Regions from separate parts of the Streptomyces sp. CLV115 genome, predicted to be linked through region 3. Evidence: riboswitches for the same ligand, from Rfam matches in the RefSeq annotation. Region 3 holds a riboswitch; each other region holds the start of a gene.
What was found. Region 3 has a riboswitch for cyclic di-AMP ahead of AADR41_RS02615 (LysM peptidoglycan-binding domain-containing M23 family metallopeptidase). Riboswitches for the same ligand answer to the same signal wherever they lie in the genome.
Positions count from the first base shown of each region.

Region 1: it holds a riboswitch for cyclic di-AMP, as region 3 does, so the genes downstream of both, AADR41_RS15240 (M23 family metallopeptidase) here and AADR41_RS02615 (LysM peptidoglycan-binding domain-containing M23 family metallopeptidase) in region 3, are expected to answer to the same signal.
Region 2: it holds a riboswitch for cyclic di-AMP, as region 3 does, so the genes downstream of both, AADR41_RS09510 (transglycosylase SLT domain-containing protein) here and AADR41_RS02615 (LysM peptidoglycan-binding domain-containing M23 family metallopeptidase) in region 3, are expected to answer to the same signal.
Region 4: it holds a riboswitch for cyclic di-AMP, as region 3 does, so the genes downstream of both, AADR41_RS34395 (M23 family metallopeptidase) here and AADR41_RS02615 (LysM peptidoglycan-binding domain-containing M23 family metallopeptidase) in region 3, are expected to answer to the same signal.

Region 1 covers NZ_JBCEWQ010000035.1:52,815-60,386, reverse strand. Annotated here, with positions in the region: partial or broken gene AADR41_RS15255 (GNAT family N-acetyltransferase) at 1-628, opposite strand, end outside; gene AADR41_RS15250 (HPr family phosphocarrier protein) at 802-1,083, shown strand; gene AADR41_RS15245 (GntR family transcriptional regulator) at 1,327-2,022, opposite strand; gene AADR41_RS15240 (M23 family metallopeptidase) at 2,248-3,069, opposite strand; cyclic di-AMP (ydaO/yuaA leader) riboswitch at 3,083-3,249, opposite strand; gene AADR41_RS15235 (M16 family metallopeptidase) at 3,486-4,868, opposite strand; gene AADR41_RS15230 (M16 family metallopeptidase) at 4,895-6,268, opposite strand; gene AADR41_RS15225 (DNA gyrase/topoisomerase IV subunit A) at 6,539-7,572, shown strand, end outside.
Region 2 covers NZ_JBCEWQ010000017.1:52,533-60,104, forward strand. Annotated here, with positions in the region: gene AADR41_RS09490 (heavy metal translocating P-type ATPase) at 1-1,563, shown strand, start outside; gene AADR41_RS09495 (hypothetical protein) at 1,771-2,190, shown strand; gene AADR41_RS09500 (DUF305 domain-containing protein) at 2,292-2,960, shown strand; gene AADR41_RS09505 (ABC-F family ATP-binding cassette domain-containing protein) at 3,089-4,753, opposite strand; cyclic di-AMP (ydaO/yuaA leader) riboswitch at 5,295-5,482, shown strand; gene AADR41_RS09510 (transglycosylase SLT domain-containing protein) at 5,485-5,982, shown strand; gene AADR41_RS09515 (FAD-dependent monooxygenase) at 6,038-7,195, opposite strand; gene AADR41_RS09520 (TetR/AcrR family transcriptional regulator) at 7,282-7,572, shown strand, end outside.
Region 3 covers NZ_JBCEWQ010000004.1:90,357-97,928, reverse strand. Annotated here, with positions in the region: gene AADR41_RS02640 (STM4014 family protein) at 1-20, shown strand, start outside; gene AADR41_RS02635 (STM4013/SEN3800 family hydrolase) at 163-978, shown strand; gene AADR41_RS02630 (STM4012 family radical SAM protein) at 975-2,339, shown strand; gene AADR41_RS02625 (STM4011 family radical SAM protein) at 2,347-3,225, shown strand; gene AADR41_RS02620 (SGNH/GDSL hydrolase family protein) at 3,473-4,318, opposite strand; gene AADR41_RS02615 (LysM peptidoglycan-binding domain-containing M23 family metallopeptidase) at 4,507-5,436, opposite strand; cyclic di-AMP (ydaO/yuaA leader) riboswitch at 5,440-5,596, opposite strand; gene AADR41_RS02610 (alpha-galactosidase) at 5,892-7,572, opposite strand, start outside.
Region 4 covers NZ_JBCEWQ010000154.1:11,742-19,313, forward strand. Annotated here, with positions in the region: tRNA gene AADR41_RS34385 (tRNA-Met) at 131-204, shown strand; gene AADR41_RS34390 (PP2C family protein-serine/threonine phosphatase) at 472-1,632, shown strand; cyclic di-AMP (ydaO/yuaA leader) riboswitch at 1,871-2,023, shown strand; gene AADR41_RS34395 (M23 family metallopeptidase) at 2,035-3,129, shown strand; gene AADR41_RS34400 (aldo/keto reductase) at 3,404-4,348, shown strand; gene AADR41_RS34405 (PrsW family intramembrane metalloprotease) at 4,448-6,094, opposite strand; gene trmB (tRNA (guanosine(46)-N7)-methyltransferase TrmB) at 6,350-7,252, opposite strand; gene lhgO (L-2-hydroxyglutarate oxidase) at 7,257-7,572, opposite strand, start outside.

The DNA of each region.
Region 1 (7,572 bases), on a different contig from region 3:
GCACGGACCGTGCCTCCGCCCGCTGTTCACGGCCGCGCTGGACGGCGAGGGACTCGGCGGTCGGTTCGAGGTCCAGGGTGAGGTGGACGGAACCGTCCTCGAAACTGCGCTGCTGGGTGTACCCGGCGTCCCGGAACACCTTGATCATCTTGTTGTTGGCGGGCAGCACCTCGGCGGCGAAGCGGCGGATGCCGCGCTCGCGGGCGACGGCCGCGATGTGTTCGAGGAGCGCCGAGGCCACGCCCCGGCCCTGGTGCGCGTCCTGGACGAGGAAGGCGACCTCGGCCTGGTCGGCGGGGGCGGAGGCGGGCCTGCCCCGCTCGTCGATCCGGTCGTAGCGGACGGTGGCGATGAACTCGCCGCCGACCGTGACGGCGAGCCCCACCCGGTCGACGTAGTCGTGGTGGGTGAAGCGGTGCACGTCCCGGTCGGACAGCCGTGGGTACGGGGCGAAGAACCGGTAGTACTTCGACTCGTCGGAGACCTGCTCGTAGAAGCTGACCAGCCGTTCGGCATCGTCCGTGGTGATGGGCCTGATGCGCGCGGTGCCTCCGTCGCGGAGCACCACGTCCGCTTCCCAGTGGTCGGGATAGGCGTGATGCGGACTCTGCTCCGGCGCGGGCTGCATGGGCAAAGAGTACGGCTCCGTCAGCGGTCGCGTAGGTCTCGGGGCCGGGGCAGTCTGAGAGGGCCGATCGGCGGGTACGCGGGCGTTGTGGGCTGTTCCCGGGGCCGGCCGGAGCACTGCGCACCGCGTGAGAGACTGGTCTAGACAACTTTTGATTCGTGAAGGGCAGAACCATGGCTGAGCGCCGCGTCAACGTCGGTTGGGCCGAGGGCCTGCACGCCCGCCCCGCTTCCATCTTCGTCCGTGCCGCCACGGCTTCCGGCGTCCCGGTGACGATCGCCAAGGCCGACGGCAACCCGGTGAACGCCGCTTCCATGCTCGCGGTTCTCGGTCTCGGCGCGCAGGGTGGCGAGGAGATCGTGCTCGCGTCCGAGGCCGACGACTCCGAAGCCGCCCTGGACCGCCTGGCGAAGCTGGTCGCCGAGGGACTTGAGGAGCTCCCGGAGACCGTCTGAAACACCCTCCGCGAGAGAGCCGTGGCACCCTGAACCGGGGCCGCGGCTCTTTTGTTTCCCGGCGCCTGCCGAACGAGTTCCGGCCCCCAGGATTCAGACACGCGAAATCCGGGCGAAGCAGAATTCGAGCAGGGCAGAATCCAGACGGGACAGAATTCACGCGGGCGGAATTCTGGCGGGCAGAATTTTGACCGCCCGGGACGCGCCCCGCGCGGCGACTTCTCTTTGTATACGGCGCGATTGTTAATTCCGGACACCTGTGGCGTTCACGGAATGTTGCGAGGTCCTCACCCGGCCGGCCCCGGGCCCGCCGGGCCACCGGCGCGGTCGGTGCGCGGCCGCGGCCCGTTCCGCGTGATGGGCGGCCAGCGCCCTGGCCCGTTCCGCGTCGCCGCGTGCCACCGCGTCCACGATCGCCCCGTGCTCGGCCCAGGAATCCACCGGCCGGGCCGACTGCTCGACCACGTACATCCAGTCGATCTTGTGCCGCAGCTGGGCGAGCAGCGCGATCAGGCCCGGACTGCCGGAGGCCTGTGCCAGCGTCTCGTGGAACCAGCCGCCCAGCGCGCGCAGATCGTCGCCCTCGCCCCGCCGGGCCCGGTCCTGGCCGAGCCGCACGAGACCGCGGAGCACCTTGAGGTGCGCCTCGGTGCGGCGTTGCGCGGCGCGGGCGGCGCCCAGCGGCTCCAGCAGCGTGCGGACCTCCAGGAGGTCGGCCGCCTCGCGCTCGGTGGGCTCGGCGACGCAGGCGCCCGCGTGCCGCCGGGTGACCACGAAGCCCTCGGACTCCAGGGTGCGCAGCGCCTCCCGTACCGGGACGCGGGAGACCCCGTATCGGCGGGCCAGCAGTTCCTCCGTGAGCCGGCTGCCGCGTTCGAAGACACCGGAGACGATGTCGTCACGGATTGCCGTGCATACCGAATGCGCCGGAATGCGCATGTCCGAACCTCCGTCTCGATCCCCGCGAATCGCGGCCGGCCGAAGCCTGTTCCGCGACTCTATTGCAATGCGGCCGCATTTCCGATGCCGGGCGGAAATTCATGAATATCTTTTGGTCGCGGGACTGTTCGGTGCCGGTCGTCCCGGGCGGTCGGGGGCGGCGGGCACACCGAAGGCCCCGGCGCGCTGCCGGGGCCTTCGACGAGGTGGTGCGGTGGGCGTCGGTCAGACGCGGACGCCATGGGCGCGCAGGTACGCGACCGGGTCCACGTCGGAGCCGTACGACGGGGTCGTCCGGGCCTCGAAGTGGAGGTGCGGTCCGGTGGAGTTGCCGGTCGAGCCCGAGAGGCCGATCTGCTGACCCGCGCCGACACTCTGGCCGACGGAGACGCCGATCGAGGAGAGGTGGCCGTACTGGGTGTACGTGCCGTCCGTCATCCGGAGCACGATGTTGTTGCCGTACGCGCCGCCCCAGCCGGCCTCGACGACCGTGCCGGCGCCGACGGCGACGACGGAGCTGCCGGAGGCGGCGTGGAAGTCGATGCCGGAGTGGCTGCCGGAGGACCAGAGCGAGCCGCTGGACTTGTAGCCGGTGCTCACGTACGAACCGGCGACCGGGAGCTGGAAGAAGCCCAGGCGGGCGCGCTCGGCGGACCGGGCGGCGCGGGCCTTCTCGGCGCGGGCCTCGGCAGCGCGCCTGGCCTCGGCCTCGGCCTCGGCCACTGCCCTGGCCTTCGCCTCGGCCTTCTTCTTGGCCTCGGCCTTCCGGTGGGCCTCGGCCTTGGCCTTCGCGGCGACATCGGCCTGGTGCTGCTGGACGTCGGCCTGGGCGTCGATCCGCTCGGCAAGGGTCTTGTCGATGGCGATGACCTGGTTGAGGCCGGCATCGCTCACGGAGGGGGCGCCGGAGTCCGCCGCGAAGGCGGGAGCGGCCAGGCCGCCGATGACGCCGGTGGTGGCCAGAGCCGCGACGCCGACGGCCTTCGCGCTGCCGCGCGTCAGTCGGCTCGGGGCACGGTGCTTCCCGGTGGCACGGGTGAACGCCATGAAGTGGCTGGTCCTTTCCTTCCTTCTCGCCTACCGGGTTAGCTGACGGGTTCGGAGCAGGAAGGTCTCCTACGGACGCCCCGGCCCCATCCGGGCTCAGACGTCCGATTCACCCCAGGGACTGCGTGGGTCCCCGGCTCCCCGGGCTCGCGCCTGACGGGGACTCGGCGATGACTGTCCGGTACGTCGCGGATGCGGCATACGAGTGACGGGCAGTCGAGCCGACGCTAAGCGGGGCCGCTTTCATTCACCAAACGGACAGGCCGTTTTGTAGCGCATCCCACAGGGCAGACAGGCAACCTCCCCCCAGAACGGACAAAAAGGAAGACCCCGGCGAGATCGCGCTCGCGAGGGCCTTCCCCATGTACCGATATGCAATGAAATGCCGGGCGGCACATGCCGTGGCGGGCTGATTGTCAGCCGGTGACCACCGACACTTCTCCGATGCCCAGGGCACGGACGGGCTCCTCGATCCGGGCCGCGTCGCCGACGAGGATCGTGACCAGCCGGTCACCCGGGAAGGCGTTGACGACCGCCGCGGTCGCCTCGACCGTGCCGGTCTCCGCGAGCCGGGCGTACAGCTGGGCCTGGTAGTCGTCCGGCAGGTGCTGCTCGACCTGGTCGGCCAGGGTGCCCGCGACGGAGGCCGCCGTCTCGAACTTCAGGGGCGCCACACCCACGAGGTTCTGCACGGCCGTCTCGCGCTCCTCGTCGGTCAGGCCCTCGGCCGCCAGGGTCCGCAGGACCGTCCACAGGTCCTTGAGCGCCGGCTCGGTGGATTCGGTGTCCACCGAGCCGCTGATGGCGAGCATCGCGGCACCGGTCGCCCCCGAGGCGGAGCCCGGGGCCGAGGAGCGAAGCACCTGGGCGAAGGCCCGCACGCCGTACGTGTAGCCCTTCTCCTCGCGCAGCACCCGGTCGAGCCGCGAGGTGAGCGTGCCGCCCAGGCAGTACGTGCCGAGCACCTGGGCCGGCCACACGCTGTCGTGCCGGTCGGCGCCGATCCGGCCGATGAGCAGCTGGGTCTGCACCGCGCCCGGACGGTCGACGATGACCACCCGGCCGGTGTCGTCGGCGGTGATCGGCGGGGCGGGGCGCGGGGCGGCGGTGTCTCCGGACCAGTCGCCGAGGGTGTCGGCGAGCAGGACGTCCAGGTCGATGCCGGTGAGGTCCCCGACCACCACGGCGGTCGCCGTGGACGGCCTGATGTGGGCGTCGAAGAAGGCGCGCACGGCCGCCGCGTCGATCCGCTCCACCGTCTCCTCGGTGCCCTGGCGCGGGCGCGACATCCGCGCCGTGGCCGGGAACAGCTCCTTGGAGAGCTGCTTGGCGGCACGCCGGGCCGGGTTGGCCTGCTCGTGCGGGATCTCGTCGAGCCGGTTGCGTACCAGCCGCTCGATCTCGCTCTCGGCGAAGGCCGGCGCCCGCAGCGCCTCGGCGACCAGCGCGAGGGCCTTGGCCAGCCGGGAGGCGGGGACCTCCAGGGAGACCCGGACGCCGGGGTGGTCGGCGTGCGCGTCGAGCGTGGCGCCGCAGCGCTCCAGCTCGGCGGCGAACTCCTCGGCGGTGTGCTTGTCGGTTCCCTCGTTCAGCGCCCGCGACATGATCGTGGCCACGCCGTCGAGGCCCTCGGGCTCGGCGTCCAGCGGGGCGTCGAGGAAGATCTCGACCGCCACGACCTGCTGGCCGGGGCGGTGGCAGCGCAGCACCGTGAGGCCGTTGGGCAGGGCGCCGCGCTCGGGCGCGGGAAAGGCCCAGGGGCGGGCGGTGCCGGGGGCCGGCTGCGGGTGGTACTGCATCGAAACTCCAGTCGCGGCAGCGTCGGTCACTGGTCCGCCCCTTCGTGCGCGTCGGTGTCGGTCTCGTCGGTGTCCGCCGCGTCCGCGGGCTCGGCCGGTTCGACCGGCTCGTAGACCAGCACCGCGCGGTTGTCGGGGCGCAGCTGGGCCTTGGCGGCCGCCTGCACCTCCTGCGCCGTGACGTCGAGCACCCGCTGAACGGCGGTCAGGGCGAGCTGCGGGTCACCGAACAGCACGGCGAACCGGCACAGTTCGTCGGCGCGGCCGGCGACCGTACCGAGGCGGTCCAGCCACTCGCGCTCCAACTGGGCCTGCGCGCGCTCCATTTCCTCGGGCGTGGGGCCCTCGGCGGCGAACCGGGCGAGCTCCTCGTCGACCGCGGCCTCGACCTGCGGCACCTCGACACCGCCGGACATCTTGACGTCCAGCCAGCCCAGCGAGGGCGCGCCGGCCAGCCGCAGCAGCCCGAACCCGGCCGCCACGGCCGTGCGGTCCCGGCGGACCAGGCGGTTGTGCAGCCGCGACGACTCGCCGCCGCCGAGCACGGTCAGCGCCAGGTCCGCCGCGTCGCACTCGCGGGTGCCGTCGTGCGGCAGCCGGTAGGCGGCCATCAGCGCCCGCGCCGGGACCTCCTCGCGCACCTCCTCGCGCAGCTGCTCGCCGATGACCTCCGGGAGCGTGCCGTCGCGCGGCGGCTGCTTGCCGTCGTGGGACGGGATGGAGCCGAAGTACTTCTCGATCCAGGCGAGGGTCTGCTCGGGGTCGATGTCGCCGACCACCGAGAGCACCGCGTTGTTGGGCGCGTAGTACGTACGGAAGAAGGTGCGCGCGTCCTCCAGGGTCGCGGCGTCCAGGTCGGCCATCGAGCCGATCGGGGTGTGGTGGTACGGGTGGCCCTCGGGGTAGGCCAGCGCCGTCAGCTTCTCGAACGCCGTGCCGTACGGGACGTTGTCGTAGCGCTGGCGGCGCTCGTTCTTGACGACGTCGCGCTGGTTCTCCATGGACTCCTCGTCGAGCGCGGCGAGCAGCGAGCCCATGCGGTCGGCCTCCAGCCACAGGGCCAGCTCCAGCTGGTGCGTGGGCATGGTCTCGAAATAGTTGGTGCGCTCGAAGCTGGTGGTCCCGTTGAGCGAGCCGCCGGCCCCCTGCACCAGCTCGAAGTGGCCGTTCCCCTTGACCTGGCCGGAGCCCTGGAACATCAGGTGCTCGAAGAGGTGAGCCAGCCCGGTGCGTCCCTTGACCTCGTGGCGCGAGCCGACGTCGTACCAGAGGCAGACCGCGGCGACCGGGGTCAGATGGTCCTCGGAGAGCACCACGCGCAGGCCGTTGGCCAGGCGGTGCTCGGTCGCTGTCAAGCCGCCGGAGCCGGCCTGAGCGGTGGCCGTGTGACCCATGGGCATGTACGTCCCTTCGATCGCGATACTGGATTTCCTGCGAGACCTGCCACTTTAGGCAAGCGCACGGGCGCGTGGCGAAGTTCCCGTAACCCGGAAGTTCGCGTGAAAGGGGGACGCATCCCCCGCGCGGCGGGGCGCGAAAGCACCTCGACCGGGGCCCGGAACGCCTCTTGGGACGGGTCGAGGTCGGCGATGTCAGTGCGGCGGTCCACAATGGTCCGCGTCAGAACCTGAGGTTGCCCGAACAGAATCCGTGAAGGAGTCGCAGCAGCGATGGCCCGCCGCAGCACGAAGACCCCGCCGCCGGACGACTTCGAGGAGAAGATCCTCGACATCGACGTCGTCGACGAAATGCAGGGCTCCTTCCTTGAGTACGCGTACTCGGTGATCTACTCACGGGCCCTGCCCGACGCCCGCGACGGCATGAAGCCGGTGCACCGCCGCATCGTGTACCAGATGAACGAGATGGGCCTGCGCCCCGATCGCGGCTTCGTGAAGTGCGCCCGCGTCGTCGGCGAGGTCATGGGTAAGTTGCACCCGCACGGCGACGCGTCGATCTACGACGCGCTGGTCCGTCTGGCGCAGCCGTTCTCCATGCGGCTCCCCCTGGTCGACGGCCACGGCAACTTCGGCTCGCTCGGAAACGACGACCCGCCGGCCGCCATGCGGTACACCGAGTGCCGGATGGCCGACGCGACGTCACTGATGACGGAGTCGATCGACGAGGACACCGTCGCTTTCCAGTCGAATTACGACGGCCAGGAGACGGAACCGACCGTTCTCCCCGCCGCGTACCCGAACCTCCTGGTCAACGGGTCGTCCGGGATCGCGGTCGGCATGGCGACCAACATGCCGCCGCACAATCTGGGCGAGGTCATCGCCGCCGCCCGGCACCTGATCAAGCATCCGGGCGCGGACCTGGAGACCCTGATGCGGTTCGTGCCCGGTCCCGACCTGCCCACCGGCGGCCGGATCGTGGGCCTGGGCGGCATCAAGGACGCGTACGCCCGCGGCCGCGGCACGTTCAAGATCCGCGCGACCGTCTCGGTGGAGAACGTGACGGCCCGCCGCAAGGGTCTGGTCGTCACCGAACTGCCCTTCACCGTCGGCCCGGAGAAGGTGATCTCCAAGATCAAGGACCTGGTCTCGGCCAAGAAGCTCCAGGGCATCGCGGACGTGAAGGACCTGACCGACCGCGAGCACGGCCTGCGCCTGGTCATCGAGGTGAAGAACGGCTTCGTGCCGGAGGCGGTGCTGGAGCAGCTCTACAAGCTGACGCCGATGGAGGAGTCCTTCGGCATCAACAA
Region 2 (7,572 bases), on a different contig from region 3:
CTCGCTCCCGCCAGGGCCACCCGGCTCGGCGCCGGGGGATCCGAAGAGGCTGTACCCACCGAGGAATTGAGGGTCGGGGACGTGATCCTGGTACGTCCCGGAGAACGTGTCGGGGCCGACGGCCGGGTCCTCGGCGGGGCGAGCGAGGTGGACCAGGCGACCATCACGGGCGAACCGCTGCCCGTGACCAAGGAGCCCGGCGACGAGGTCTTCGCGGGAACCCTGAACGGCACCGGGGCGCTGCGGGTGACCGTGGAGCGCGACCCGTCCGATTCGGTGATCGCCCGGATCGTGGCCATGGTCGAGGAGGCCTCCGGGACGAAGGCCCCCACCCAACTGTTCATCGAGAAGGTCGAACAGCGGTACTCGATCGGCATGGTGGCCGCCACCGTCGCCCTGTTCGCCGTGCCCCTGGCCTTCGGCGCGGCACTGCAGCCCACGCTGCTCCGGGCGATGACCTTCATGATCGTGGCATCGCCGTGCGCCGTGGTGCTGGCCACGATGCCGCCGCTGCTGTCCGCGATCGCCAACGCCGGACGGCACGGGGTCCTCATCAAGTCCGCCGTGGTGATGGAGCGCCTCGGGCGCATCGACGCCGTCGCGCTCGACAAGACCGGCACCCTGACCGAAGGCACCCCGCGGGTCACCGACATCCGTCCCCTCCCGTCCTCGGGCCTGACCGAGGACGCCCTGCTCACCCTGGCTGCGGCGGCCGAGCACCCCAGCGAACACCCCCTAGCCCGTGCCGTCACCGAGGCCGCTCGCACCCGGGGGCTCGTCCTGCCCCCCGCGGCGGACTTCACCTCCGCCCCGGGCACCGGCGTCACCGCCACCGTGGACGGCCGCACGGTCGCCGTCGGAAGCCCGGCGCGCCTGCTGGACGTCCGTCCCGGTGCCGCCGGACCGGCCGCCGAACTCGCCGCGCGTCTGGAGGAGGACGGCCGCACCGCCGCACTGGTCGTACTCGACGGCACGCCCGTCGGCGTCCTGGGCATCGCGGACCGGCTGCGCGCCGACGCCCGCTCCACCGTGGCCCGCCTCACCGGACTCACCGGCCGGACGCCGGTACTGGTCACCGGGGACAACCCGCGCGCCGCCGCCCGGCTGGGCGCCGAGGTCGGGATCGAGGACGTACGGGCCGGTCTGCTGCCGCAGGAGAAGGTGCACACGGTCAGAGGGATGGAGAGCGTCGGGCACAAGGTGCTCGTGGTCGGCGACGGTGTGAACGACGCCCCCGCACTGGCCGCCGCCCACATCGGCATTGCCATGGGCAGGGCCGGCTCCGACCTCGCCCTGGAGACCGCCGACGCCGTAGTGGTCCGCGACGAACTCGCCACCGTCCCCACCGCCGTGGCGCTCTCGCGGCGGTGCCACCGCCTGGTCGTGCAGAACCTGGTGATCGCGGCGGTCTTCATCACCGGCCTCGTCGTGTGGGATCTGGTCGGCACACTGCCGCTCCCGCTGGGCGTCGCCGGGCACGAGGGTTCCACCGTCATCGTCGGCCTCAACGGTCTGCGTCTGCTCCGCGACGCCGCCTGGACGCGCGCCGACAGCCTCCGCTGAGCCGGGGGCGGGTATCGCCGCGGTCGCCGCCCGCCCGCCGACGCCCGCACGGTCGTCGCCCGCCGCACGCGCACGGTCCGGGGCGCGGTGACCGGCAAGGCGTCCGGCAGGGGCGGGGCGTCGACGGACGGGAAACCCGGTGGGGGTATCGTCGGACGCACACCGAAGGACCCGACGACCCGTACGACCGACCAATTCGAGGCAGCCGTGGATCGCGGACGGACACACACACCGGGAACGTCCCGGCTGCTGGTGCTCTATGCCGTCCTGCTCGGGCTGTTCCTCATGCACGGGGCACCCGCGAGCGCCGCGGACGGCTGCCACGACGCGATGGCCGTGACGGCCTCCGCACCGGGAGCCGCGCAGATGGGGGCGGGACACGTCGCCGTGCGGGGCGAGCACGGTCCCGCCCGGGCGGCGGACACGATGCCCGCGATGAAGGGCGAGTCGTGCGTATCCACCCAGGCCCGTGACCGGGTGCTGCCGCTGCTGACGGCGCTGGGCCTGGTGCTTCTCGCCGTCCGGGCCCTCACCGGGCGCCGTGCCGCCGTACGCGGTCCGGCCCGGCGGGGACCGCCGTTCGCCGGAAGAGAGCTGCTGCTCCAGGTGTGCGTCGCGCGGATGTGACAGGACGACGCCGGTCCACGGCCCCCGGGGCCGGACCGGCGGGGACGAACCTGCCCGTTTCGCGCCACGGATGTGGCGCAGCCACCTGGAAAGAACCTGTGATGTCCGCTTCCCGTTTCTCCGCCGCCCGTCGCCGCACCCTCGCGGCCGCCGGCGCCGTCGCCGTCCTCGCGCTGGCACTGACCGCCTGCGGTTCCTCCGACGGCTCGAAGTCCGACGGATCGTCCATGCCCGGCATGGACCACGGCTCGGCGGGTGCCTCCGCACCGGCCACCCCCGGCGGCGAGTTCAATGACGCCGACGTGAAGTTCGCGCAGCAGATGATCCCGCACCACCAGCAGGCCATCGAGATGGCGAAGCTGGCCGACGGCCGCGCCGCCGACCCCGAGATCAAGAAGCTGGCCACCGCGATCGAGAAGGCCCAGGACCCCGAGATCAACACGATGAAGGGCTGGCTGACGTCGTGGGGCAAGCCGCTGCCCTCGTCCTCGATGGGTGACATGCCCGGGATGGACCACGGCTCGGACGGTTCGGGGATGCCCGGAATGATGTCCGGCAAGGACATGGACGATCTGGCCGCCGCCCGGGGCAAGGACTTCGACAAGAAGTTCGCCCAGCTCATGATCGGGCACCACCAGGGCGCCGTCACCATGGCCGAGGAGGAGCAGAAGAACGGCGGCAACGCCGAGGCGAAGAAGCTCGCCGCTGCCGTCGTCACGGCCCAGACCGCCGAGATCGAGCAGATGAACAAGATCATCGACAGGCTCTGATCCCGGCAGGGGTGCGGGCCCCGGCCGCCCGGCGGCCCGCACTCCCTTCTTCCGCTTCGCACCCTTCTCCCGCTCCGCCCACCTCCTCGCGGCCCGGCCGCTACGGGAAGCACCTCGCCGCCGACCGCTCAGCCGGCGGCCTCCGGCGCCGTGAGCAGCTCGGCCACCTCCTCCGCGCTCGTCTCCCGCAGCTCCTCGTCGACCAGCAGCCACCTGGTGATGCCGACCGATCCGAGGAAGGCCAGATCGTGACTGGCGATCAGCAGCGCGCCCTCGTAGGAGTCGAGCGCACCGGTCAGCTGACGCACACTGGCGATGTCCAGGTTGTTGGTCGGCTCGTCCATCATCAGCAGCTGCGGGGCCGGTGCGGCGAGCATCGTCGCCGCGAGGGCGGCCCGGAAGCGCTCCCCGCCCGACAGGGTCCCCGCAGGCTGCTCCGCGCGTTTGCCCTGGAACAGGAAGCGGGCGAGCTGGGCGCGGATGTGGTTGTCGGTGACCCCGGGCGCCGTCCGGGCCACGTTCGCCGCGACGCTCAGTTCCTCGTCCAGCACATCGAGCCGCTGCGGAAGGAACCGCACCGGTACGAAGGTCCTGGCCTCGCCGGACAGCGGGGCCAGCTCACCGGTGAGGGTGCGCAGCAGCGTCGTCTTCCCGGCGCCGTTTCGACCGACGAGCGCGATCCGCTCGGGCCCGTTCACCTGGAGGCTGCCCTCGCGCAGCCTGCCGAAGCGGGGACGCAAGCCGTGCAGGCTCAGCACGGTGCGTCCGGTGGGCACCGCCGTGTGCGGGAGGCTCACCCGGATCTCGGCGTCGTCGCGGACCGCGGCGGCGGCCTCCTCCCGGCGTTCGCGTGCCTCACCGAGCCGTTCCTCGTGGACGCCGCGAAGCCTGCCCGCCGACTCCTGCGCCGACCGCTTCCGGCGGCCGGCCAGGATCTTGGGCAGGCCGCCCTCGGTCTCCGCCTTGCGGCCGTTCTTCTGACGCCGGGCCAGTTTCAGGTGGGTCTCCTCCAGTTCGCGCTTCTGGCGGCGCACATCGGCCTCGGCGGCCCGCAACATCCGCCCGGCGGCCTCCTGCCCGGCGGCCACGGCCTCCTCGTACGCCGACCAGCCACCGCCGTACCAGTTCACCGAGCCGGTGCGCAGTTCGGCGATGCGGTCCACACGCTCCAGCAGTTCGCGGTCATGGCTGACCACGACCAGTACCCCCGAGCGCCAGGAGTCGACGGCCTCGTAGAGCCTGCGGCGGGCGAGCACATCGAGGTTGTTGGTGGGCTCGTCCAGGAGCAGGACGTCGGGGCGCTCCAGCAGCAGCGCGGCCAGTCGCAGCAGGACGGTCTCCCCGCCGGACAACTGGCCCACGGCGCGGTCGAGTTCAATGCCGCCGAGGCCGAGCGAGCCCAGTGTCGCCAGGGCCCGTTCCTCGACGTCCCAGTCGTCGCCGATCGTCTCGAAGTGCTTCTCGTCCACGTCCCCGGCCTCGACCGCGCGCAGCGCCTCGCGCCGCTCGGCGATGCCCAGGGCCCGGTCCACCCGCAGTGTCGTGTCGAGGGTGATGTTCTGCGGAAGGTGGGCGAGGCTGCCGCCTACCGTCACCGACCCCTGGGACGGGCGCAGTTGGCCGGCGAGCAGTCGCAGGAGTGTGGACTTGCCCGCGCCGTTGTTGCCGACGAGGCCGACGCGTCCCCGGCCGATGCTGAGCGAGAGCCCGTCGAGGACGGTGGTGCCGTCCGGCCACCGGAAGGTCAGGGCGGAGCAGGTGAGAGAGGCGTGGGGGGTGGTGGGAGTCGCCATGGTGTTCCTCGCATTCGCAAGCGCAGTGAAGGGGGGCTTCGTATGCGAGCACCACGCAGCGACCGGGCCATGGGAAGAGGTGCGGCGGTCCTGAGGATCGGGGGACGGCTCATGCACCGAGGTCGCATCCACGCGGGGTCACGGGCAGCGCGAAGCACTGCTACGGCGTGACGGGCGTACGGGCAGAGCCGTACGGCGCGATGTTCGCGAACCTCAGATGCGCAACGTCCACCTCAATCGGAGACAACAGGACCTCAGAACTGTAAACGACGGGGTGACGGAAGGGCAATGTCATTCGTCCCGGTGCGAATGCCGGAAGGTGCGGGCGAAATGCCCGCATTTGTGAATTCGTGGCGCGAGTCACGTCCGGCCCGCCGGATGCCGCCCCGCGCGGTTCGGTTCCCTTTCCGCGCAAGGGGAGTGGTTCGCGCGATGTGAGGTGGATTACCGAAATTCCCGTTACTCGATCTTGTGAGTGAATTGCATTCGAAAATTGGGGTCTTGTCCGCTTCGGTTCTTCTCGCTTACGGTCACCGTCAATCCGGACGGAACGCCGAATCCTGCCGCTGTCCGGCAATCCGACCACTCGTGTACGGCAGGAGCGGGGAACCCAGGTAGGCCGCCGGTCCGGAATCCGGAACGGCTCGGGGTGAAGCCACGCAGATGCGCGGCCAGGCATCTCCAGCCTGAACCCGACAGCTCACCTCGCAGGCGACGGAGAGGAATCCATCATGCCCGCAACGGGTACGTACCGTCGTCGCAGGTCCGCCACGCTGACCCGCGGTTTCATCGCCGTGGGCACGGGCGCGGCCGCCCTGCTGCTCCCCCTGCTCGGTGCCCACACCGCCTCGGCGGCTCCGGCGCGGTCCGCCGCCGTCACCGCTCCCGCTGCGCCGTCCGCGACGTACACGAACGATCTGGACGGCTGGATAAAGGAGTCGCTGGCCGTGATGGCCGAGCACGGCATCCCCGGCAGCTACGAGGGCATCCACCGCAACGTCATGCGCGAGTCCTCCGGAAACCCCCGGGCGATCAACAACTGGGACTCGAACGCCGCCGCCGGGACGCCGTCCAAGGGCCTCCTCCAGGTCATCGAGCCGACGTTCCGGGCCTACCACGTGCCCGGGACCGCGATGGACAGCTACGACCCGGTCGCCAACATCACGGCCGCGTGCAACTACGCCGCTGCCAAGTACGGCTCCATCGACAACGTCTTCGGGGCCTACTGAGGTCACCGGACCGCTGACGTGAGCGCACCACCGCCCGGCCGGGTCCGTCTCGAGGTCAGCCCAGCCGCGGCGGTGTCCAGTCGGCATGGCGCAGGACCGCGCGGACGGTGACCCGGGACGGCGCGAGCCGCAGCGCCGTATTGCGCAGGGCGACGGCCACCGGGCGGGACAGCTGCTGCCCCATCCGGCCGGCCTGCCGGGCGGCCCGCGCGACCGACTGGCTGCGGGGCCGGCGCTCGGCGTCGTAGCGGACGAGCGCCGACTCGACGCCGGCCCCGCCAAGGAGCGTGGCGGCCAGTGTCGCCGCGTCCTCCAGTGCCTGACAGGCCCCCTGGCCGAGATTCGGGGTCATGGCGTGCGCGGCGTCGCCGAGCAGCGCGATCCGGCCGACCGCGTACGAAGGGAGCGGCGCCACCAGCTCGTTGACGTCGTGATGCAGCACGGCATCGGGCCGGGTCGCTGCCAGCAGGGCGGGAATGGGGTCGTGCCAGCCGTCGAACCGGCGGCGCACCTCGCCCAGCGGATCGGGGTGCCGGACCCCCGCGGGCGCGTTGAGTACCGCGTGCCACTCGGCCCGGCCGTCGGCGAAAGCGATGTGGCCGAACTCGGCCCCCCGTCCCCAGGTCAGCTCGAAGTCGGTACGCAGATCGACGGGCGTCCCGGTGATGGCGCGCAGCACCGTCGAGCCGCTGTAGGCAGGACCGGGGTGCCCCGGGAAGAGCTGGGTGCGCAGCCGGCTGCCGACTCCGTCGGCGGCCACCACCAGATCCGCCTCCAGCCCGGTGTCGCCCGCGGCCAGGCGCACCCGCGAGGGGTCGGACCGGTCGACGGACGTCACCTCGGCCCCGACGATCAGGGATTCGGGAGGCAGGGCCGCGCGCAGCAGCCGGTGCAGCTCGGACCGGGGGATGCCCACGATCGGCGTCCCCAGCTCGCGTTCCAGCGCGGCTCCGTCCATGCGGGCCAGCAGACGGCCGTCCGGGGTGCGGGTGCCGCCGGTGTACTGGGGCCGGGCGGCCGCGCGAACCGCCGCGCCGACACCGAGGACGTCCAGCGCGCGCAAGCCGTTCGCGTGCAGGGAGATGCCCGCGCCCGCGTCGTCGGGAGTGCGGGCGCGTTCGACGACCGTCACCTCCCAGCCGACGAGCCGCAGCCCGATCGCGGCGGCCAGCCCGCCGATGCCACCGCCGACAACCACCGCGTTGTTGCCCATGCCCGGTCCCCTCCCGTGCCTGTCACGACCTTCTACAGCTGTAGAAGGAGCGTACTACCCGTCTTCTACAGGTGTAGAAAGGGATGGTGACCACAGACCGACGCACCGTCCTCGCCGATGCCGCCGTCCACGTGCTGGCCGAGGAGGGGATGCGGGGCCTGACCCACCGGGCCGTGGACCGGGCGGCGGCCCTGCCGCCGGGCACCACCTCGGCGTACTTCCGCACCCGTCAGGCGCTGCTCACCGCGCTCGTCCGACGGCTCGTGGCACAGGACCAGGCGGAATTGCAGGCGGCCGGCGAGCAGGCGCGGGTGCCGCGCGCCGCCGCCGAACTGACGGACGGGCTGGCCGGGTTCGTCGAACGGCGGCTGACCGGC
Region 3 (7,572 bases):
GTGCAACCGCCACCGCCTGACACCGCGCCCGCCTCCGCGGGCACCCGGAACCCGTACCCGAACGAACCGGGCGCCGACGCGCCGGACATGAACGGGCCGAACGTGAACGGGCCGGGCATCAACGGGCCGGCCACCGACGCGCCGCGCGCGGGCGAGCCGGACATGAGCGGGATCGTGGGCAGCCACGACCTGCTGCTCGTCACCCTCGACACACTGCGCCACGACGTGGCGGTGGAGCTCGCCGCCGAAGGGCGCATTCCCCATCTGGCGCGTCATCTGCCGGGCGGTGTCTGGGAGAAGCGGCATGCGCCGGGCAGCTTCACCTACGCCTCCCACCAGGCGATCTTCGCGGGATTCCTGCCGACACCGGCCGGTCCCGGACCGCACCCCCGGCTGTTCGCGGCGCGCTTCGCGGGCAGTGAGTCGACCGCCCCGGGCACCTTCGTCTTCGACACACCGGACCTGCTCTCCGGCCTCGCCGGCGTGGGCTACCGCACGGTGTGCATCGGCGGCGTCGGCTTCTTCAACCGGCGGCCGCCGCTCGGCTCGGTGCTGCCGGACATGTTCCAGGAGAGCCACTGGGAGCCGGAGTTCGGCGTGGCCTCGCCCACCTCCTTCGAGGCACAGGTGACGCGCGCCGAGCAGGTAGTCGCCGAACTCCCGGCGGAGCAGCGGCTGTTCCTCTTCGTCAATGTGTCCGCCCTGCACCAGCCCAACTGGTTCCACCGGCCGGGCGCCACCCGCGAGGCGGGCGACTCCCGCGCCACCCACGCCGCGGCACTGGAGTACGTCGACGCCCACATCGGCAGGCTCTTCGCCGCCGCGAGCAGCCGCCGCCGCTGTTTCGCCATCGTCTGCTCGGACCACGGCACGGCGTACGGGGACGACGGCTACACCGGGCACCGGCTCGGTCACGAGTCCGTCTGGACCGTTCCGTACGCGCACTTCTTCCTGGACCCGGGGGCCACCGCACCATGAGCCGCACCACGACCGCCGCACCGGCCGTCCGGCCGTACCAGAGCTATGTGTACGCCTACCCGCACAAGACCGCCTACCGGCCGCTCGCCGACCGGCCGGACCTGCGCGGGCTGTGGGCGGGCGAGCGCAAGGACGCGCTCTCGCTCTACCTCCACATACCGTTCTGCGAGGTCCGCTGCGGCTTCTGCAATCTCTTCACCCGGATCGGTGCTCCCGACGAGCTGACGACCCGGTACCTCGACGCGCTGGACCGGCAGGCCACCGCCGTCCGGGACGCGCTGGGTGACGACGGGCCGGTGCGGTTCGCCGCGGCCGCGTTCGGCGGGGGCACGCCCACCTTCCTGACCGCCGCGGAGCTGGAGCGGCTCTGCGACATCGCGGAGAAGCGGATGGGCGCCGATCTGCGGTCCGTGCCGCTCTCGGTCGAGACCTCGCCGTCGACCGCGACGGCCGACCGGCTGGCCGTTCTCGCCGACCGGGGTGCGACCAGGATCAGCATCGGGGTGCAGAGTTTCGTCGAGGCCGAGGCGCGGGCCGCCGTACGCCCGCAGCGGCGGGCCGACGTGGAGGCTGCGCTGGACCGGATACGCAATGCCCGCATCCCGGTCCTCAACATCGACCTGATCTACGGCATCGACGGCCAGACCGAGGACAGCTGGCGCACCTCGCTGGACACGGCGCTCAGCCGGCGGCCGGAGGAGCTGTACCTCTACCCGCTGTACGTGCGTCCCCTGACCGGGCTGGGACGGCTCGGTGCCGACGGCGAGGCCGCGGCCGACGCGGCCTGGGACGAACAGCGGCTGCGGCTGTACCGCGCGGGCCGGGACCACCTTCTGGCCCACGGCTACGAGCAGGTCTCGATGCGGATGTTCCGCCGCGCCGACGCCCCGCGGGCGGACGGCCCCGACGACTACGCCTGCCAGACCGACGGCATGATCGGCCTGGGCTGCGGCGCCCGCTCGTACACCACCGGGCTGCACTACTCCTTCGACTACGCGGTGGAGATGCGGGAGGTGCGGGCGATCATCGACGGATACACCGCCACCGAGGACTTCTCGCGTGCGGAGGTCGGGCGGTACGTCGACGGCGACGAGGCTCGCCGCCGTCACCTCCTTCAGTCGGTGCTCCAGGCCGGGGGACTGCCGCTGGCCGACTACCGGGAGCGGTTCGGCTCCTCGCCGGCCGACGACTTCCCCCTCGAACTGGCCCGGTTCGAGGCGCGCGGCTGGCTCGACGCGTCGGCCGGGGCGTCCGGACTGCTGCGGCTCTCCCCCGAGGGCCTCGCCCACTCCGACGCGCTGGGCCCGGAGCTCTTCTCCCCCGGTGTACGCGCCGCGATGGCCGCGTACGAGCTGAAGTGAGTACCCCATGGACCTGACGATCCTCTACCGCGGGCCGCTCTCCTCGTGCGACTACGACTGTCCGTACTGCCCGTTCGCCAAGCGGCGCGACAGCCGGGAGCAGCTGCGCGCCGACCGGGCCGCGCTGGAGCGGTTCACGGCGTGGGCCGCGGCGCAGACCGGTGACCGGATCTCGGTGCTGTTCACCCCGTGGGGCGAGGGTCTGGTCCGCTCCTGGTACCGCCGTGCGCTGGTCGAGCTCGCGCAGTTGCCGCACGTCCGGCGGGTCGCGATCCAGACCAACATCAGCAGTCGTACGGGCTGGCTGGCCGAGGCCGGTGAGGCGGGCCGCGAGAAGATCGCGCTGTGGTGCACGTACCACCCGGGGCAGACGCCGTACGAGCGGTTCCTCACCAAGTGCGAGGAGCTGTCCGCGCTCGGCATCCGGCACAGTGTCGGTGTGGTCGGGCTCGACGACCATCTCGACGAGGCGCGACGGCTGCGCGCCGCGCTGCCGGACGAGGTCTATCTCTGGGTGAACGCGGCGGAGGGCCACACGTATTCGGACGAGGAGGCGGAGCGCTGGACGGCCGTCGACCCGCTCTTCCCCTACAGCCGGCATCCGCACCGGTCGGCGGGGCTGCCCTGCCGGACCGGTGAGTCGGTCATCTCGGTGGACGGTGACGGCACCGTGCGGCGATGCCATTTCGTCCCGGCGGAGCTGGGCAATCTCTATGACGGGAGCTACCGGCGGGCGCTCGGTCCGCGCGCCTGTCCGCTGGCGGTCTGCGACTGCCACATCGGCTATGTGCACCTGGAGACACTGCCGCTGTACGACGTCTTCGCCGGCGGGGTGCTGGAGCGGATCCCGGCGGCTGTGCCGCCGTCGATCGCCGGACCGACCTGATTCCCGGCGGGCCGGGCGGGCGACGGCACCACGGCCCCGGACGCCGTCCAGGGCCTCTCGTCCGGATCATGCCGGTCCCGTGTGCACCGGTGCCGCGCCCCGCCGCGTTGTCGCCGGTCGCCGACGCGCCCTCCCCGAGCTCCCGGCTCCGCTCGGACAGGGGAGAGCCAGCTGACTCCCTCCTCCGCCTTGCAATGCACGGCACCGGACCCCGCTCCCTGATCCGGCCCGATCCGGACGAAAGACCCTAGAGCGGCAGGAGGTCCGGGCGCTTCGCTTCGACGTGGTCCCCGGAGGACTCGCCGCGCAGCCGCCGGCCGATCCACGGGACCAGGTACTCGCGCGCCCAGTGGATGTCGTCGCGCCGTACTTCGAGGGTGCCGCGCTCTGCCTGCGGCGGCCATTCCTGGTCGGGGTCGGCCGGTACGTCGAGGCCGAGGACCTGGGCGGCGCGCAGCGCGACCCTGGTGTGCCCTTCGGGCGACAGGTGGAGCCGGTCGTCGTCCCAGGCCCGCCGGTCCTGGACGGACCGCAGCGACCACAGGTCCAGGACCGGGCAGTCGTAGCGGTCGGCGATGGCCCGTACATGGGCGGTGTACGTGGCGATCTTGCCGCGCAGATGGCGCAGCACGGGAATGCCGCGGGTGTCGAAGCCGGTGGTGACCATGACCGTGCCGACCGCGCCGGTCAGCTCGGCGACCGCGCGCTCGAAGCGCTCGGCCACGTCGTCGGGGTCGGTGCCCGGCCGGATGATGTCGTTGCCGCCCGCGCAGAAGCTCACCAGGTCGGGTGCGAGCTCCTTGGCGCGCGGCACCTGCTCCTCGACGATCTGGTCGAGGAGGCGTCCTCGTACGGCGAGATTGGCGTACCTGAAATTCCCGTGCGCGGAACCTTCCGTGCCGGTCGCCGCATCGGGGTCCGGGAGCTGGTCCGCGAGGAGTACCGCGAAACGGTCCGCCCAGCCGACGAATTTCCCGTCCGGGCCGGGGTCGCCGACTCCCTCGGTGAAGCTGTCGCCGATAGCCGCGTACGACCCGATGACGCTCTGTCGGTTGTTGACGCCACGTTGGTTTTTTCTCGAATCGTCTGCCACAAACGCTTATCCTGCACTGCCGAATGTGACCTACGCGACCGTAATAAGGGGTTGACGGGTGGTGAGATAGGCCACCCGGTCAGTTTTTGGTAAAGGGGGAATAAGTGAAGGGGCGGTGCGCCGCCGCGCACCGCCCCTTCCGTGTCGCTCGGATCATGCCCGGTGATTCAGCTGCCCGGCCGTTCGGCTCAGACGGAGATGCCGTGCGAGGCCAGGAAGGCGATCGGGTCGATGTCCGAACCGTACGCCGGGCCCGTGCGGACCTCGAAGTGCAGGTGCGGGCCGGTGGCGTTGCCGGTGGCACCGGAGAGGCCGAGCTGCTGACCGGCGCTCACGGCCTGACCCGCGGAGACGGAGATGGAGGACAGGTGGCCGTACTGCGAGTAGTGGCCGTCGGCGTGCTTGATGACGACCTGGTTGCCGTAGGCGCCGCCCCAGCCGGCGGTGACGACGGTGCCGGAGGTGATGGACTTGACGCTGGTGCCGGTGGCGACGGGGAAGTCGATGCCGGTGTGGCTGCCGCTGGACCAGTTGGAGCCGGAGGCGCGGTAACCGGTGGTGTGGTTGCCCGGGACCGGGTGGACGTAGCCGGAGGCGCTGCTCCGGGCGGAGGCCGGGGCCTCGGTCTGCGGGGCCTTGGTCGCCGGGGCGGACGAGGTCTTGGCCGGGGCGGACTTCACGGTGACGGAGGGCGCCTTCGACGGGAGGGACGAGCCGGTGCCGGCGCCGGTGGGCGCGGCGTTGCCGGAGGCCTTGGCGCCGAGGGTCAGCTTCATGCCCGGGAAGATCAGGCCGGGGTTCTCGCCGACGACCTCGCGGTTGTCCTGGTACAGCTGCTGCCAGCCGCCCTTGACCTGGTGCTCGGCGGCGATCTTCGACAGGTAGTCGCCGGAGACGACGGAGTACGTCGTGGTGGCGGCCTGCTTCTGCGCGACGGGAGCGGCGTGCGTGGCGGCGGCCGGCTGCGGCGCGGCGGCCGGGACGGACTGCTCCGCGGCCTGGGCACCGGTGGCGCCGAGCAGCGGCAGCGCGACGACGGCGCCGCCGGCGCCGACCGCGGCGACGCCACGGGCGATGGTGCTGAGCTTCGGACGACGGTGCTTACCCGATATGGGCATGGCGTATTTCCTCTCCGGCGCCTGCGAGGTGAGCTGTCGGGTTCGGGCTGGAGATGCCCGGCCGCGCTGAGCGCGACTTCACCCCGAGCCGGCCGGATTTCTCCGGCCGGCGGCTTACCTGGTTCCCCCGCTCCTGCCACGCGATGAGTGGATGTGAATTCCGGGCGGCGGCAGGATTAGGCGGTCCGTCCGGATTGCGGTGACCGTAAGCGAGTCGGGACGGCGAGAACAAGCCATGGGTTCCACGCCGGATTCCGCGCCGGGAAATCGACGCGGAATTCCGGTCACACTCCGTGGATTAAGGATCTTGGCATTCCGCGCCGCGCACGGATTGCCCGACTCTTCCGTCACCACACACCGTCACGGATATGATCCCGCTCACGAGGCAACCCTCATGTCCCCTATAAGCAGGCGATGTTCAGACAAATGCCTGCATTACGGACATAAGGGGCCCGTCATCCGCGTCGGAGCCTCAGCACGCGTGCGTCGAGATCACCGCGAAGTCCGGTGTGCAGCCCCTGGTGCAGCAGCGTCGAACCGTGGTGCACCGCCCCGGTGTCCAGGCAGGTGTAGGTCGCCTCCGGGTCGAGCCCGCGCAGTCGCAGGGCCGGGGACCGCTCCCCGTACCGCTGCGCCTCCAGCCACATCAGGACCACGGCGTCGTCCCCGTGGACGTACTGGATCGCGCTGAGTCCGCCGCGCGGTGCACGCAGCCGGTACAGCGCGCCCTGCTGCACGACGGGCCGGATCTCCTTGTAGAGCTCCACCCAGGTCCGGGCCTCGGCCAGCTCCTCCTCGCTCCATTCGGTGAGGTCCCCGCCGACCCCGAGCACTCCGGCCATCGCGCTCACGAACCGGAAGCGCAGCGAGCTGACCCGGCCGTTGAGCTGGTGGTTCGGGCTGTCCGTGACCCAGGCGGCCATCACCCGCGCGGGGTGGAGGTGTCCGAAGCCCTCCTGGATGGCGAGCCGGTCGAGCGGGTCGGTGTTGTCGGAGGTCCACACCTGGTCGGTGCGGGACATGATCCCCAGGTCGACCCGGCCGCCGCCGCCCGAGCAGGACTCGAACGCGACCGTGGGGTGCGCGGCCCTGAGCCGGTCGATCAGCGCGTACAGGCCCTCCACGTGCTCGACCCAGAGCTTCTGCGGGTAGTCCTCGCCCGGCCAGCCCGCATCGGTGAAGCAGCGGTTGAAATCCCATTTCACATAGTCGATGGGCGTGCCGGAGAGCAGTGTGTCCAGCTGCTCCCAGAGATATTCCCGCACATCGGGGCGGGCCAGATTGAGCACCAGCTGGTTGCGGTACTCCGTACGCGCCCGCCCGGGAAAGTGCTGCACCCAATCGGGATGGGCGCGATAGAGATCACTGTCGGCATTGACCATTTCCGGTTCGACCCAGATGCCGAACTGCATGCCGAGCCCGTGCACTTCGTCGGCGAGCGGCTTCAGCCCACCGGGGAAGCGGTCCGGATTCGGCGTCCAGTCCCCGAGCCCGGCCCGGTCGCTGGTCCGCTGCCCGAACCACGCGTCGTCCACGACGAAGAGCTCGACGCCCATCGCGGCGGCCCGCTCGGCGAGGACCCGCTGCTGGTCCAGCGAGATGTCGAAGCCCGTCGCCTCCCAGGAGTTGTAGAGCACCGGCCGCGGGTTCTGCGCGTCCGGGATCACATGGGCCAGCTGCCAGGCGTGCCAGGCGCGGCTCGCCCCGCCGAACCCCTGCCCGCTCCACAGCCCGGCGAAGACGGGCGTGGTGTACGACTCCCCCGGCACCAGCCGGACCAGACCGGCGTCGTCGTATCCGGCACCGCCGGTGATCTGCACGAGCCCGTCGGGCAGCCGCTGCACGGAGATCCGCCACGATCCGGACCAGCCGAGCGCGCAGCCGTACACCTCGCCGCTCTCCTCGGTGGCGGCACCGTCGGCGTCCAGCGCGACCCACGGCAGGAACTGGTGGCCGGTGTGGCCGCGCCTGCTGGAGACGACGCTCTCGCCGTGCAGCAGCTCCGCCCGCTCAAGTCGCGATTCCGCCGCCCAGCGTCCGTGCAGCCGGCTCAGCCGCCAGCCGTCGCGGGCCGGCAGCGACCAGGCGGCCGCATCGGCGCGCAGCAGCTCCAGCGGCGGGCCGTCCGGTCCGGCG
Region 4 (7,572 bases), on a different contig from region 3:
CCGGTCCGCGAACCGGTCCGCGAACCGGTCCTGGAACCAGTACTGGCGCGGTTCGGTGAGGGGGGGTGAGGGCGGGTGAACCCGAGTGGTCAAAAGGGCGCCGGGGATGGCGTAGAGTTGTGTTCACCGACGCGGGGTGGAGCAGCTCGGTAGCTCGCTGGGCTCATAACCCAGAGGTCGCAGGTTCAAATCCTGTCCCCGCTACTGAAGAATTCAGGCCCGGCACGCACACAGCGTGCCGGGCCTGAATTCGTTTCGCCGTGTCCCGGGCGGGCCATGGCGCACATGCCCCCTTGTGTTCCTCTGTGTCCCCTCCCGGGTTGTGTCCCCTCCCGTGTTCCCTGCGATCCCCGCGTCCCCGTGTCCCTCCATTGGCCGACGAGGAGTCGCCGCTTCGGTCCGGTCCGGTGAGCCTGGGGGTGGGGCGCGGTACCGTCCGCAGCCGCGCGCGTACCGGGCAGGAGACCACAGGTGTGGAAGCGGGAGAAGCGGCGCGGCAAGCACGCCGGGAGCGGTGCCCGCACCCGGCGGTTCGTCCGCGCGCTGCCTCCCCTGATGATCCTCGGCGGGCTGCTGTTCGACGCCCTCACCCCGCCCATTTTCACCGCCATCCCGCTGTTCGTGGCCGCTCCGCTGATCGCCGCCCCCTTCTTCTCGCTGGCCAGCACCATCCGTACCGGTATCGCTTCGATGCTGGCCGTCATCGTGCTGCGCCTGTACAGCAGCACGCTGCCCGAGGCCGTGCCGCTGATCGAACTGCTGACCCTGGCCACCGTCTCGGTCCTCGCGGTCGTGATCAACGGGGTCGTACGGCGCGGCAACGAGCAGCTGGCCTCCGCGCGGTACATCGCGGAGACCGCCATGCGCGCGGTGCTGCCGCAGCCGGCCGACCGGACCGGCGGGCTGCAGGTCGCGGCGCGGTACGAGGCGGCGCAGGCGGACGAGTTCGTCGGCGGTGACCTGTTCGCCGTGTCGGACACCCCGTGGGGGGTGCGGCTGGTGGTCGGGGACGTGAGGGGGAAGGGGCTCGACGCCGTGGAGACGGTGGCGGTGGTCATCGGGGCGTTCCGCGAGGCGGCCGAGCAGGAAGCCTCGTTGGAGGGGGTGGCGGGACGGCTGGAGCGGGCGCTGGCCCGGGAGGAGGCGCGGCGGGGCGGACTCGACGTGCTCGAAGGGTTCATCACGGCCGTGCTGGCCGAGATCCCGACCGGGCTGTCCCGGGTGCGGATCGTCAACCGCGGGCACCCCGAGCCGATCCTGCTGCATCCGGACGGGGCGCTGGACGTGCTGAAGCCGTCGGTGCCCGCGCTGCCGCTCGGGATGGATCTGGGGGTGTGGCCGGAGTGCACCGACGAGTGGGACCTGCCGGCCGGGACGACGCTGCTCTTCTACACGGACGGTCTCTCCGAGGCGCGGAACACCGAGGGGGTCTTCTACGATCCGGCGGCCCGGCTGCGCGGGCGGCTCTTCCCGGGGCCCGAGGAACTGCTCTCCGCCCTGACCGACGACGTACGGCTGCACACGGGCGGCGAGTCGACCGACGACATGGCGCTGCTCGCGGTCGCGCGCCCGGCCGAGGGGCAGCCGGACCGGCGAAGGACCGTGCCGATCGTGGGTGCCGAGGAGGCGTGACGGGGCGATGCCACCGTGCGTAACCGAAAGGCACCGCTCCGCATAACGTTTGACGCAACGTCAGAATCAGGGTAGTGACTGAGGGTCGGTCAACTCGTCCGATTCCACCCACTTGTGTCCCGTAAAGTCCAGGCCAAGGAAGTGAACGATCAGTTGGAACGGCTTGGAATACGGCCCCGGTGTCTATTAACGTTCGATAACGCAGCGCGGTCGTCCCAGCCGTCGTCAGTGGCGGCACCGCGCGCGAGCGCCGAATTCCGCAAGGGAACCGGGGAACCACCTACATGGGGTGAATCGGGCACCTGTGTCTCGTGAGAGGCAGAGGGGCCCGTAGGAGACCTTCCTGCTCCGAACCCGTCAGCTAACCCGGTAGGCGAGAAGGAAGGAAAGGAGTGCGCCCCCGTGGCGTCCAACAAGCCTGCCCCCGAGGCCCCGTCCCGGTTCGAATCCGACTACGGCACCGAGTCCGGAGGCGACTTCACCGGCAATTTCACGGCTGAGTTCACCGGTGAGCCCGACCGTGGCTGGGACGAGTGGAACCCCACCGAGGAGTCCGTCCGCCCGGTGCGCGGCAGGCACCGCGTCGCCAAGCAGCGCAACGGCCTCGCCCGCAGCTCCACGGTGCTGGGCGTCGGCGTCATAGCGGCGGTCGGCGCGGGTGGCATGGCAACCGCGCAGAGCAAGCCCCCGGTCTCCATCTCCGTGCCCGACTCGATCAAGGACAACCTCCCCGACGCCAAGTCCCTTCCGGGCGTGGGGGCTTTGTTCTCCGGCGAGTCCGAGGCCGACAAGACCGAGGTCGCGGCCACGACTGCCCCGCTCACCACCGCGGGCATCACCACCGCCGAGGCCGAGCAGGGCACGACGGACGCGGGCGAGGCGCTCCGCGCCCGCATCCTCCAGCAGGCCGAGCAGCAGCAGGACGCCGCCGACGCCGAGGCCAAGGCGGCCGAGGAGAAGAAGGCCGCGGAGAAGGCGGCCGCCGAGGCCAAGAAGCAGCAGGACGAGGCCGAGGCCAAGGCCGCCGCCGAGAAGAAGAAGGCGGAGGAGGAGGCCAAGAAGAAGGCGGAGGCGCTGCGGCTGGCCAAGCTCGCCGCCAGCTACGCCATCCCGACCTCCTCGTACACGATCACCTCGACCTTCGGCGAGGCCGGCTCGATGTGGTCCTCCGGCTATCACACGGGCCTCGACTTCGCGGCCCCGACCGGCACCCCGATCAAGGCCATCCACGGCGGCACGGTCAAGTCGGCGGGCTGGTCCGGCGCGTACGGCTACCGCACGGTGCTCGAACTCGACGACGGTACCGAGCTGTGGTTCTGCCACCAGTCCTCGATCGGCGTCAGTGTCGGCCAGAAGGTCAGCACCGGCGAGACCATCGGCCGGGTCGGCGCGACCGGCAACGTCACGGGACCGCACCTCCACCTGGAGGTCCACACCGCCGGCGGCACGGGCATCGACCCGATGGCCTGGCTCCGCGGCAAGGGCCTCAACCCCTGATCCGACGCCCACCTCGTGGGCCGCTCGATCCCAGCCGGTCCGCCGGCCGATGAACCCCGGCAGTCCTGACGCTCACCCCCCGACGTCAGGGCTGCCGGTCTGTTCGTGGGCGGGACGGGGGAGTGGTGAGTTCCTGGAACTGCCGGTACCCGGAAGGGGTGTCGCCGGAGCCGGAAGGGGGCCTGTCGGCGCAGTGGTTCCGCCGGAACAGCGGTCCAACCGGAACAGTGGTTCCGCCGGAATAGCGGGTGCACCGGAATCCGTTGTTTTACCTATGACTTCTCTTCGTAAGCTGGGCCCTTCCGACCTTCAGGTCTTCCCGCTCGCTCTCGGTGGCAACGTCTTCGGCTGGACCGCCGACGAGGCACAGTCGTTCGCCGTTCTGGACGCTTACGCCGCGGGCGGCGGCAACTTCATCGACACCGCCGACGGGTACTCGGCCTGGATTCCGGGCAACGAGGGCGGCGAGTCCGAGACCGTCATCGGCAAGTGGCTTGCCGCACGCGGCAACCGCTCCGACATCGTCGTCGCGACGAAGGTCAGTACCCACCCCCGGTACAAGGGGCTCGCTCCCGCCAACATCAAGGCCGCGGCCGAGGAGTCGCTGCGCCGGCTCGGCACCGACCACATCGATCTGTACTACACGCACTTCGACGACGAGACCGTGCCGGTCGAGGACATCATCACCGCCCTGGACCAGCTGGTGAAGGAGGGCAAGGTCCGGGAGATCGCCGCCTCCAACATCGGCTCCGAGCGGCTCCAAGCCTCCCTGGACTTCTCGGAGCGCGAGGGCCTGGCCCGTTACGTCGCGCTTCAGCCGCACTACAACCTGGTTTCCCGCGACACCTACGAGGGCGAGCTCCAGGACACGGCAGCCCGTGCCGGGCTCGGTGTCGTGCCCTACTTCGCGCTGGCCGCCGGCTTCCTCACCGGCAAGTACCGTCCGGGCTCCTCGGTGGAGAGCGCGCGGGCGGAGGGCGCCCGGCAGCACCTGGAGTCGGAGCGGGGACAGAAGGTCCTGGCCGCGCTGGACAAGGTCGCCAAGGAGCGCGACGCGGAGATCGCGACCGTCGCGCTGGCCTGGCTCGCATCCCGGCCGACCGTGGTCGCGCCGATCGCCTCGGCCCGTACGGTCGAGCAGCTGCCCGCACTGCTGGCCGTCGCGGACCTCACGCTGACCGAGCAGGAGCTGGCCGAACTCACCGAGGCATCCGCCTGACCGCCTGATCCGCCCGGCTGTCTGATCCGCCCGGCCCGCAGGGTCTGCCCGATCCGTCGATCCATCGATCCGTCGATCCGTCGATCCGTCGGGCAGGCCTCAGCGCGGGGGCTGCTGCGGCATCAGATAGGGATTGTGCCCGGGGCCGGGGCCGGGGCCGGGGCCGGGAACGGAGCCAGGGCCGGGGTATTGGGCATGCGGGTGCGCCTGCGCCTGGGCGGGGCCGTTGAGGTATGCGCCGTACCCCGTGGGTGGAGTGAACTGCTGGGCGTACGGGAGCGGCGGCAGGCGGTGGGGGCGCAGGAGTCCGGTCGCCTGTGCCGCGTACGTCAGGGCGGGGGCCGCCACCTCCCTGCGCTGCCACAGGTGGTGCAGCAGCTCCAGCTCGCGTTCGGCGAAGTCCGGGCCGGTCGTACCGCGCCGGGCCTGGAGGCGCAGCGCGGCCAGTGAGGTCGCGAACGATTCGTACTCGGCGACGGCGCGGGCGGCCGCCTTCCCGTGGGCCTCCGCGGCCTGCGCCGCGGCCTTCGCCTGCGCCGCCTGGACAGAGGGGCCGGGCACGGAGCCCGGCATCGTTCCCGGCACCGCCCCCGGTATGGATCCGGGCGCCCAGCCGGGCCCGTACGGGGTGTACTGGCTTCCCCGGGCCGCGACGGCGTACTGGCGGCGGGCCGCGTCGCGGGCAAAGCCGCGGGCCCGCATCGAGGAGAGGGCGAGCGGTTCCGCCGGGCTCAGCCAGCCCGCCGCCGCATAGGCGGGCAGCTCGGCGGCGAGGGTGCGCAGCTCCCGCCGGCGCGACCAGATCACCAGCCAGGTCACCAGGCCGAAGACCGGGACCATGAACACCGCGTACACGGCATAGAAGCCGTACGGGCTGAAGACCGCCGATCCGTTCCACAGCGAGTGCATGCCCATGGCGAGGACGAGCCCCAGCAGCGGCAGCACGATGCGGCGGATCCGTCGGCGCCGGGCGCAGGCCGCGGCGAGCCCGAAACCTATGCCGGTCAGCACCGTGAAGAGCGGGTGCGCGAAGGGCGACATCACCGCCCGTACGAAGAACGTCGCGGCCGTCACCGATACGACGCCCGAACTGCCGATCTGCTGGTCCTCGCCGAAGGCGTTGCCGAGGTAGAGGATGTTCTCGGTGAAGGCGAAGCCGCTCGCGGTGACGCCGGCGATCACGACGCCGTCGACGATCCCGTTGAACTCCCGTCTGCGGAACAGGAAGATCAGCAGGACCGCGGCGGCCTTGGCGCTCTCCTCGACGACCGGGGCTATGACCGTGGCGCCGAGGGTGTCGGCGTTGGACGGGTCGGCGATGGTCGTGGCTATCCAGCGGGTCGCGAAGGAATTCGCCAGGATCGCGACCAGGGCGGCGGCGAACGCACCCCAGGCGAAGGCGAACAGCACATTGCGCCAGGGGCCCGGATCGGCCCGGTCCAGCCAGCGGAACGCCGTCAGCAGGAGCGGTACGGGCAGCACGGCGAGGCCGAGGCCGACGAGGAACCCCTGGGTGCCCGTCTGGTCCCGGACCAGGGCCAGGATCGCCAGACCGCAGATCGCGAGCACCGTGAACACCGCCACGACGCGGAACGTCCGGCTGCGCCACACCATGCCCACGCGGCGCGGCCGGTATCGCCAGTGCCTGCGCTCCGGCACGGCAGCCAGGATCTCGCCGACCCGCTGCTCCTCAAGGAGCGGGACGGCCGGCTGTGACTGCCGCTGCTGGACAGACCCGTCGGACAACACGCAATGACCCTAACCAGCAGCACTGACACCTGACCATGGGGCGCCCACCGGCCACCCGGCGCGCAGACCCGATGCGCCCGCACACACGCGCAAGGTCTATGCGTCCGCAGACACGCGCAGACCCGACGCGCCCGCAGACACGCGCAAGGTCGATGCGCCCGCAGGACCGGCCCAACCCGGCGGCCCAACCCGGCGGCCCGGCCCGGCGGCCCGGCCCGGTGGCCCGGCACGCTCCGGGGCCGCAGGCCGGTCTCAGCTGCGGGCGAAGAGCAGGTCGTGCACGATGTGGCCCTTGTCCAGGCCCTGCCCCTCGAACCGGGTCAGCGGCCGGAACGCGGGCCGGGGCGCGTAGCCGCCGTCCGCCTGTGTGTTCTCGAAGAGGGGGTGCGCGCTCAGCACCTCCAGCATCTGCTCGGCGTACGGCTCCCAGTCGGTCGCGCAGTGGATCACCGCGCCCGGCTTCAGCCGCTGTGCCACCAGATCGAGGAACTCCGGCTGGATCAGCCGCCGCTTGTGATGGCGCTTCTTGGGCCACGGGTCGGGGAAGTACACCCGCAGCCCGTCCAGCGAGTCCGGCTTGAGCATCTCGCGCAGCAGGATGATCGCGTCGCCGTTGGCCACCCGGATGTTCGACAGGCTGTTGCGGTCCGCGAGGCCGAGCAGATTGCCCTGGCCAGGGGTGTGCACATCGACGGCGAGGATGCCCGTGCCCGGGTCGTCGGCGGCCATCTGCGCGGTGGCCTCGCCCATCCCGAAGCCGATCTCCAGCACGGTCGGGAGCCCGTCGAACAGCTCGGGCAGGTCGAGGACGCGCTGTCCGTCGATGTCCAGGCCCCACTTCGGCCAGAGCCGCAGCAGGGCGTCCTCCTGGCCGGGCGTGACGCGGCTGCGGCGCGGCTGGAAGCTGCGGATCCGGCGCTCGTGGTGCGAGCCGGCCGGATCGACGGCGGGCCCGCCCGGGAAGCGCGGCTCCTGGCGCAGCCTGCGCTGCCGCTCGAAGGCGGCGGCGCGCAGATCGTCCGGAATCCCGGCAGCGGACGGAATCCCGGCAGTGTCCGGAATCCCGGTTGCGGACGGAATCCCGGCAGCGGGCGAGGAGGGGTGCTCGGAGGAGCTCTCGGGGAAGTCCCCGGAGAGGCTCTCGGAGGGGTTCATGGGCTCAGACACAATGCCCCGATTCTACGGCGGGCGGTCTCCACCCGGTCTCCCGTGCCCGGAGCAGCGCCCTGCGTGCCACCTCCCGCCCGATGGGCAGCGAGGCCGTCGCGGCGGGCGACGGGGCGTTCAGCACGTGGACGGTGTGCGGGGCCTCACGGATGAGGAAATCGTCCACCAGGGTGCCGTCCCGCAGCACCGCCTGGGCCCTGACCCCGGCCGGGGCCGGTCTCAGGTCGGCCTCCGTCACCTCCGGCAGCAGCCGCCGTACGGCCTGGGCGAACGCGTGCTTCGACAGCGAGCGGTGCACCTCGCCTGCC